2 linked regions of the Lewinella sp. 4G2 genome follow. The protein of the gene in region 1 binds, or shares a complex with, the protein of each later gene. Links are inferred from orthologs where the notes say so. Each region holds a gene or a part of one and is shown in the gene's direction. Other genes may lie near its edges.

The links.
Region 2: the proteins of pheS (region 1) and pheT are in contact, whole or in part, in a crystal structure (PDB 6P24), measured with the Escherichia coli proteins. The link is inferred for Lewinella sp. 4G2 from one-to-one orthologs.

The regions. Positions count from the first base shown.
Region 1 is NZ_LVWJ02000014.1:2,393,993-2,397,262, reverse strand. Bases 280-3,225 are described here. They hold pheS (phenylalanine--tRNA ligase subunit alpha), read left to right. Parts: upstream 280-1,196; coding sequence 1,197-2,255; downstream 2,256-3,225. Other genes in these bases: A3850_RS10185 (DUF1800 family protein), read left to right, coding at 2,513-3,225; A3850_RS10195 (O-antigen ligase), read right to left, coding at 280-1,022. Outside these bases: more of A3850_RS10195, read right to left, coding at 1-279; more of A3850_RS10185, read left to right, coding at 3,226-3,270.
Region 2 is NZ_LVWJ02000019.1:383,988-387,424, forward strand. The notes cover bases 278-3,390. They hold pheT (phenylalanine--tRNA ligase subunit beta), read left to right. Parts: upstream 278-663; coding sequence 664-3,117; downstream 3,118-3,390. Other genes in these bases: A3850_RS18615 (T9SS type A sorting domain-containing protein), read right to left, coding at 278-320; A3850_RS18625 (M57 family metalloprotease), read right to left, coding at 3,211-3,390. In the rest of the region: more of A3850_RS18615, read right to left, coding at 1-277; more of A3850_RS18625, read right to left, coding at 3,391-3,437.

The DNA.
Region 1 (3,270 bases):
CTACCGGCCAGGGCGCTGACGAATTGGTTGTGGGGTCGTTTCCCCTTGGGGCCGAGACCGATATTGGTGTAGCGGCGGTCCGTTTCCTGCAGCAGGTTACCGGGGCCAATTCCCAGCTGCGGATGGTCTAAAAAAATATCCCAGCCGATGCGAATGCTGGTCATCCTTCCCTCGTCGCTGTACTCATGCTGGTCTACGTTGACGTCGCGGTGGAGGAGTTCGTAGCGGACGTAATCCATCTTCGTCCGGAAGCTGGGGACGGCTACGTAGGCGACGATGGGCAGCAGGATCAATCCGGCGATGGCGACGGCGGCGGGCCACCAGGTTCCCCGGCGCCAGCCCTCCGCCAGGATCAGTACCCCTACCCCGGCGTACGCCCCCGCCAACCCACTGCGGACGGCCAGGAGATGAAGCCCCACAAAAAGGAAGCCGGCCAGGCCCCACCAACGCTTTTGGTAGCCCAGCGCTTTCCGTTGTCCTGCGTAGTATGCGAAGAACGTACCCATCGCTACCAGCAAACTGAATCGGATGTGGTTCCGCGGCACCGGCATCGGCCGGCCCTGGCTGATGAGTTCGTTGATCTCCGCAAAGTGAAATCCGTAGTTGACGAATACCCCCAGCAGGACGACGCCCAGGAAGAGAGCGAATCCGCCGAAGATCAAATTACCGGTCTTCCGGTCCAACGTTGGCAGGCCCGGCCAGATCAAGGGGAGGCTCAGCAGCGGGATCTTGATGCGGAGGCGTTCGAGGTAGTAGGGCCAGTCTTCCGTTTGCCAGCCGCCCAGGAGTAGGAGAACGTAGAGGGCGATCAACGCTAAGGGAAGTGGACTTTTAATCCATTCCCCAATCTCGGCCCGCCACTTTGGATTTAGGCCCTTCAGTGGGTCCAGCAGGCCCAGCACCACGATGCCGATTAGCCCGATGGAAAGAACGGGTGGGGAGATCACCAATCCGAAAAGGGCACCGGCCAGGAAGAGTAGGTAGAGGTATATCCGGTAGGTTTCGATCCGATCTCTCGACATAGCGTGCGCAAGTTAGCAAGAGGATACCGGGAGGCTCTAAAGTGTTTCCTCTAGCGCCACGCTCACCCTTATTTACCCCCCATTTCATCGCACCCGCGCGAGCGCCCAAACTAGGATTAGCAAGGTGCGAACGCACTAAAAGCCGCCACCGAATGCGCTATATTTGCGGCCGATATGGCAAACGAAGTTTTCGGTCGCGTAGAAGCGATCATCGATGAGATCAATGGCGCGACGGCCGCGACGGCGCAGGAAGTGGAAGCTTTCCGCATCAAGTACCTGGGCTCCAAGAACACGCTGAAGCCACTGATGGGCGAGATGCGCAACATCCCCAATGAGGAGAAGCGTGCGTTCGGCCAGCTCGTGAACAAGGCTAAGCAGGTAGCGCAGGAAAAATTCGACCAACTGCAGGACGCTATTCAGGAAGCAGCGGGCGCTGACGCAGGTGCCGGGTTGGATCTGACGGCGCCGGGTGAGCCGATGCCCCTGGGCAGCCGCCACCCGATTGCCCTGACGATGCGCCGGATCATCAGTATTTTCAGCCGCATTGGGTTCAACGTCGCCGAGGGGCCGGAAGTAGAGGACGACTGGCACAACTTCTCCGCCATGAATACGCCGGAGGACCACCCCGCCCGCGATATGCAGGATACCTTCTACGTTGGTGAGCAAATGCCTTCCGGACCGAATAATACGGACATGCTGCTGCGGACGCACACCAGTTCCGTACAGGCCCGGACGATGGAAAACGAAAAGCCACCCATCCGCATCATTGCCCCCGGCCGGGTGTACCGTAATGAGACGATCAGCGCGCGGAGCCACGCCCAGTTCCACCAGGTGGAAGGACTATACATCGCCGAAAAGGTCAGCTTTGCCGACATGAAAGCGACCCTGCTGCACTTCGCCCGCGAGATGTACGGGGACAAGACGAAAATCCGCTTGCGCCCCAGCTACTTCCCCTTCACCGAGCCGAGCGCCGAGATGGACATCTGGTGGGGCCTCGAAACAGAGCATGACTACCGCATCACTAAAGGAACCGGCTGGCTGGAGATCCTGGGCTGCGGAATGGTGGACCCCCAGGTGCTCATCAACTGCGGTATCGACCCCGAACAGTACACCGGTTACGCCTTCGGGATGGGCATCGAACGCCAGGCCATGCTGCTCTACAACATCACGGACATCCGGTTGATGTTTGAGAACGACGTTCGCTTCCTGAAGCAGTTTGCCTCCGTCCTGTAGCCAAACCCGGACGTAGCGACATTTGCCAGGCACAGAATTTGGCACACGTGATGGAACCCTAGCACTATGCAGACGTTAAAATCTTGCACAGTTGACCGTGCGTGCCTTATCTTTAGAATCGAATTACGACGGAGCGCCTTGCACGGCAACTGTCGTCGGCTTACGTAAACCAACCCCACAGTAAATCACTATCTTGACTGGACTGCTCGCAACGGCGAGCGGAAGGAACCTGCTTTTGTAACTAAATAATTTTTATTGTGACTATATCCACTGCACCCGTTGCACCGGCTGCCGTATCCGGTCTGTCCCCCTATACCGGACCGTGGGAGAAGGCCCAGGCAGCCCATTTACTACGCCGCTGCATTATGGGCCCAAAACCCGTAGAGATTAATGATGCCGTTGCTGACGGCCTCGACGCTACCCTGGATAAGCTATTCGCGACGCCCGTCGTCCCGGCCCCACCCGTTAATCACTTCTTCCCCGATGACCCCTACGTAGCCGTGGGTCAGACTTGGGTCAATTCGCCGCGTAACCCTAACGTTGACGTCGGCCCGTACCGTTCCAATTCGCTCCGGGGTTGGTATTGGAACCACCTGATCGATGCGCCCGGTACCATCATGGAGCGTCTGGCGATGTTCTGGATCAACCACTTTGGTATGTCCGACGTCGGTGAGCAGCGCGCGCAGTACCAGTACATCCAACTCTTCCGGGAGTTTGGCGCCGGCAGCTACAAGGAGATGATCGAAAAGATCACCGTGCACCCCGCCATGCTGCGTTTCCTGAACGGTGATTACTCCAACAAGTGGGAACCCAACGAAAATTACGCCCGGGAACTCCTGGAGCTATTTACCATTCAAAAAGGTCCCCAGATTGCTCCCGGTGATTACACCCATTACACCGAGCAGGACATTAAAGTAGCGGCCCGGATTTTGACCGGTTGGCGCAACCGTGGCATGTGGAGTGAGGAGGACATCCCCGTAGAGAGCTACTTCTTCGCAGAGTGGCACGACGATGA
Region 2 (3,437 bases), on another replicon or contig:
TCACCCGGCCCGATGCGTACTGGCTTCGTAGCCTCCTCGGCGGTGCGGGGGACGATGAAGGGCGTGGCATCGTTGCGGCGGCTGAAGGTGCCGTAGTTCCACCGGCCCGGCTTTTTACCCGCGAACTGTTCCGGCACGAGATCAACTGCCTTATCACCCGTATTCGTTACGGTGATGTTGGTAATATCCTGGTAACCGTCTTCGAAGTTATCCACCACCACTTCCTTGGTTACGTTAGACGGCTCAATACGCAGGGAAGCAGTTTGCGCAAAGCAAACCGTACCTACGAAGAGCAGTAGTAACGTAAAGATGGATTTCATTCAAGGTCTGTTTTGCGGGGCGCTGGTCGGCGGCTTACTGCCAAGTTAACTCAGAAAGCACCCTCGGAGTTAACAAAGATGCGCCAATAATTACGATGTAACGGAAAAAAGTCGGCCGTTACGCAATAATTAACGGTTCAGTCCATTGCGTCGCTCGATCATCGCTTCTTGCTCCCTTAGTTGGCACCTGCGGCAGCGCCCCGTTCTACGTCTATTCAGCTCCACCATACCTTATATATAAGGTCATTTATCACCCGATTTTGCTCAGCGCTCGGTAAAGGCGAGCAATCGCTACGACCGCTAAGGGACTGACTATTACCTTTGCCCGCCCAAGAAAAAAACTATGAAAGTTTCCCTCAACTGGTTGCGCCAGTACCTTGATATCGACCTGGACGCGGAAAGCATCGGCCAGATCCTCACCGGCACCGGGCTGGAGGTAGAGGGCATGGAAAAAGTGGAATCCATCCCCGGCGGTTTGGCTGGCCTTGTCGTCGGCCACGTCCTGGAATGCGGCAAGCACCCCGGGGCCGATCGCCTGTCCCTAACCAGGGTCGATACCGGCGCGGGAGAACCCGTTTCTATCGTCTGCGGTGCTCCCAACGTCGCCGCCGGTCAGTACGTGATCGTGGCCACGGTCGGCGCCAAACTTTACCCCAATGAGGGTGACCCCTTTACTATCAAAAAAGGTAAGATCCGCGGCGAAGTTTCCGAAGGCATGATCTGCGCCGAAGACGAGATCGGCCTCGGCCAGAGCCACGACGGCATCATGGTCCTCGACCAGGAATACGCCCCCGGCACCCCGGCGGCCACCGTTTTTGAGCTCGAAGAAGACTACGTTTACGACATCGGCCTGACGCCCAACCGCTCCGACGCAACGAACCACCTGGGCGTAGCTTTTGACCTCGCCGCGGCGCTGAACGTGTTGCACGACAAGAATGTCAGGGTAGAGCGCCCCGACGTCAGCGCCTTTCAGGCCGGCGATGCGGCTCCGGTCAAGGTGACCGTCCACGATGCCACCCAGGCACCACGTTACGCGGGCCTGACCATCGAAAATTTGACCGTCGCTCCCAGCCCGGACTGGCTTCGGCAGCGCCTGCAGGCCATCGGCGTCAAGTCCATCAACAACGTAGTGGACGTGACCAACTTCGTACTGCACGAACTCGGCCAGCCCCTCCACGCTTTCGATTTAGATAAGATGGCCGGCGGCGAGATCCACGTAGAAAAACTACCTGAAGGCACCAAATTCACCTCCCTCGACGAGGTGGAGCGCACCCTCAGCGCGGACGATCTGATGATCTGCGATGGCCTGCACCAACCCATGTGTATCGCCGGCGTTTTCGGCGGTCTTGATAGCGGCGTGAGCGATACGACCACCCGCATCTTCCTCGAAGCCGCTCATTTCGAGGCCGGCACCACCCGCCGCAGCAGCATGCGCCACACCCTCCGCACGGACGCCGCCCGCGTATTCGAAAAGGGCAGTGACCCGAACGTGACGGTTTTCGCCCTCAAACGCGCCGCCCTCCTCCTCGAAGAACTGGCCGGCGGAAAAGTCACCAGCCAGCTGCTCGATCTCTACCCTAACCCGGTGGAACCGCTGAAAATTAAAGTGCGTGACCAAAAGATCCGTGAAGTCATCGGCGCAGATCTGGCGCGGACGCAGGTGCGGGGGATTTTGGAAAGCATGGATATGGGTGTCTCGGCACTGGATGACGAGACGCTGGAAGTAGCCGTCCCCACCAACAAATCGGACGTAACGCGGGAGATTGACGTGATTGAAGAAATACTGCGGATCTACGGTTTCGACAACGTACCGATCCCCGGCGAGATCACCACCGCCATGATCGTGGCCCCCAACCCGGACCCGAACTACATCCGTGAACTGACGGGTGACCTCCTCGTCGCTAACGGCTTCTACGAAATGATGGCCCTCTCCCTCGACGAAAGCCGCTACTACCAGGAAAAGGGAGAAGAAGGACAGCTGGAAGGCGTCGTTTACATTAACAACACCAGCAACGTCCACTTGGACATCATGCGCCCGGGGATGCTGCAGAGCGCCCTCGAAACGGTGGCCCACAACCACAACCGCCAACAGCAGGACTTGCGCCTTTTCGAATTCGGCCGTACTTACCACCTCGACCGGGAGAAAAACAGCCCCTACCAGGAGGTGAACCACCTGACGCTGACGTTGACCGGCCGCAAAACCGCCGAATCCTGGCACGGCGGACAGGCTAAAAACGACGCCAACTTCTACACCCTGAAGGCAGCCGTGGAAATCGTCCTTAAACGCCTCGGCGTGGATAATTACCGGACCGCCGAGGTAGAAGGCGACGACTACCAATTCGGCCTCCGTTACCACAAGGGGCCGATGGTACTGGCCGACTTCGGGCTCGTCCACACCAAACAACTGAAGCAACGGCAGATCAAATCCGACGTCTACTTCGCGGACCTCAACTGGGATAACATCCTTAAGGTTTTACCGAAGAAGCCAGTCCAGGTACAAACGCCGAGCAAGTATCCCTCCCTGCGGCGGGACCTCGCCCTGATCGTCCGAAAAGACGTCAAGTTTGCCGACATCGAGCGCCTGGCCCGCAAGGCGGAGAAGAAGTTCCTCACCGCCGTCAACCTGTTCGACGTGTACGAGAACGACGAGCAGTTGGGAGCAGGGAAGAAGAGCTACGCCGTCAGCTTCCAGTTGGAATCCGATAGCAAGACCCTTTCCGAAAAGGAAGTGGACAAAGCCATGCGGGGGATAGAGGGCAGCCTGACGAAGCAGTTGTCCGCGGAAGTACGGCGGTAGCAGAGACAGCGCTAACCGGGGCATCCCCAAAAATAAAGCCCCCGCTGGATGATCCGGCGGGGGCTTTTTGCTTGGTAGTCGAGGAGCTGATGCTTAGAACAACCAGCGCAGCGCGACCCGGTCGTAGTAGCTGAACTCACCGTCCGTGTCAGAAGGCCAGCAGGCGTTCATTTGGGAGTCGGTGTCGTAGCCTGCCGGCGTTCCGGGGATGCGCTGGGCGCCGGAAGAGCTCTGCCCTTCGTTGCTAAATCCACGGTTACAGGAGGAACGGTCGAAGAAATCCGTGTGGCGCAGGCCCAGGCAGTGGCCGATCTCGTGGC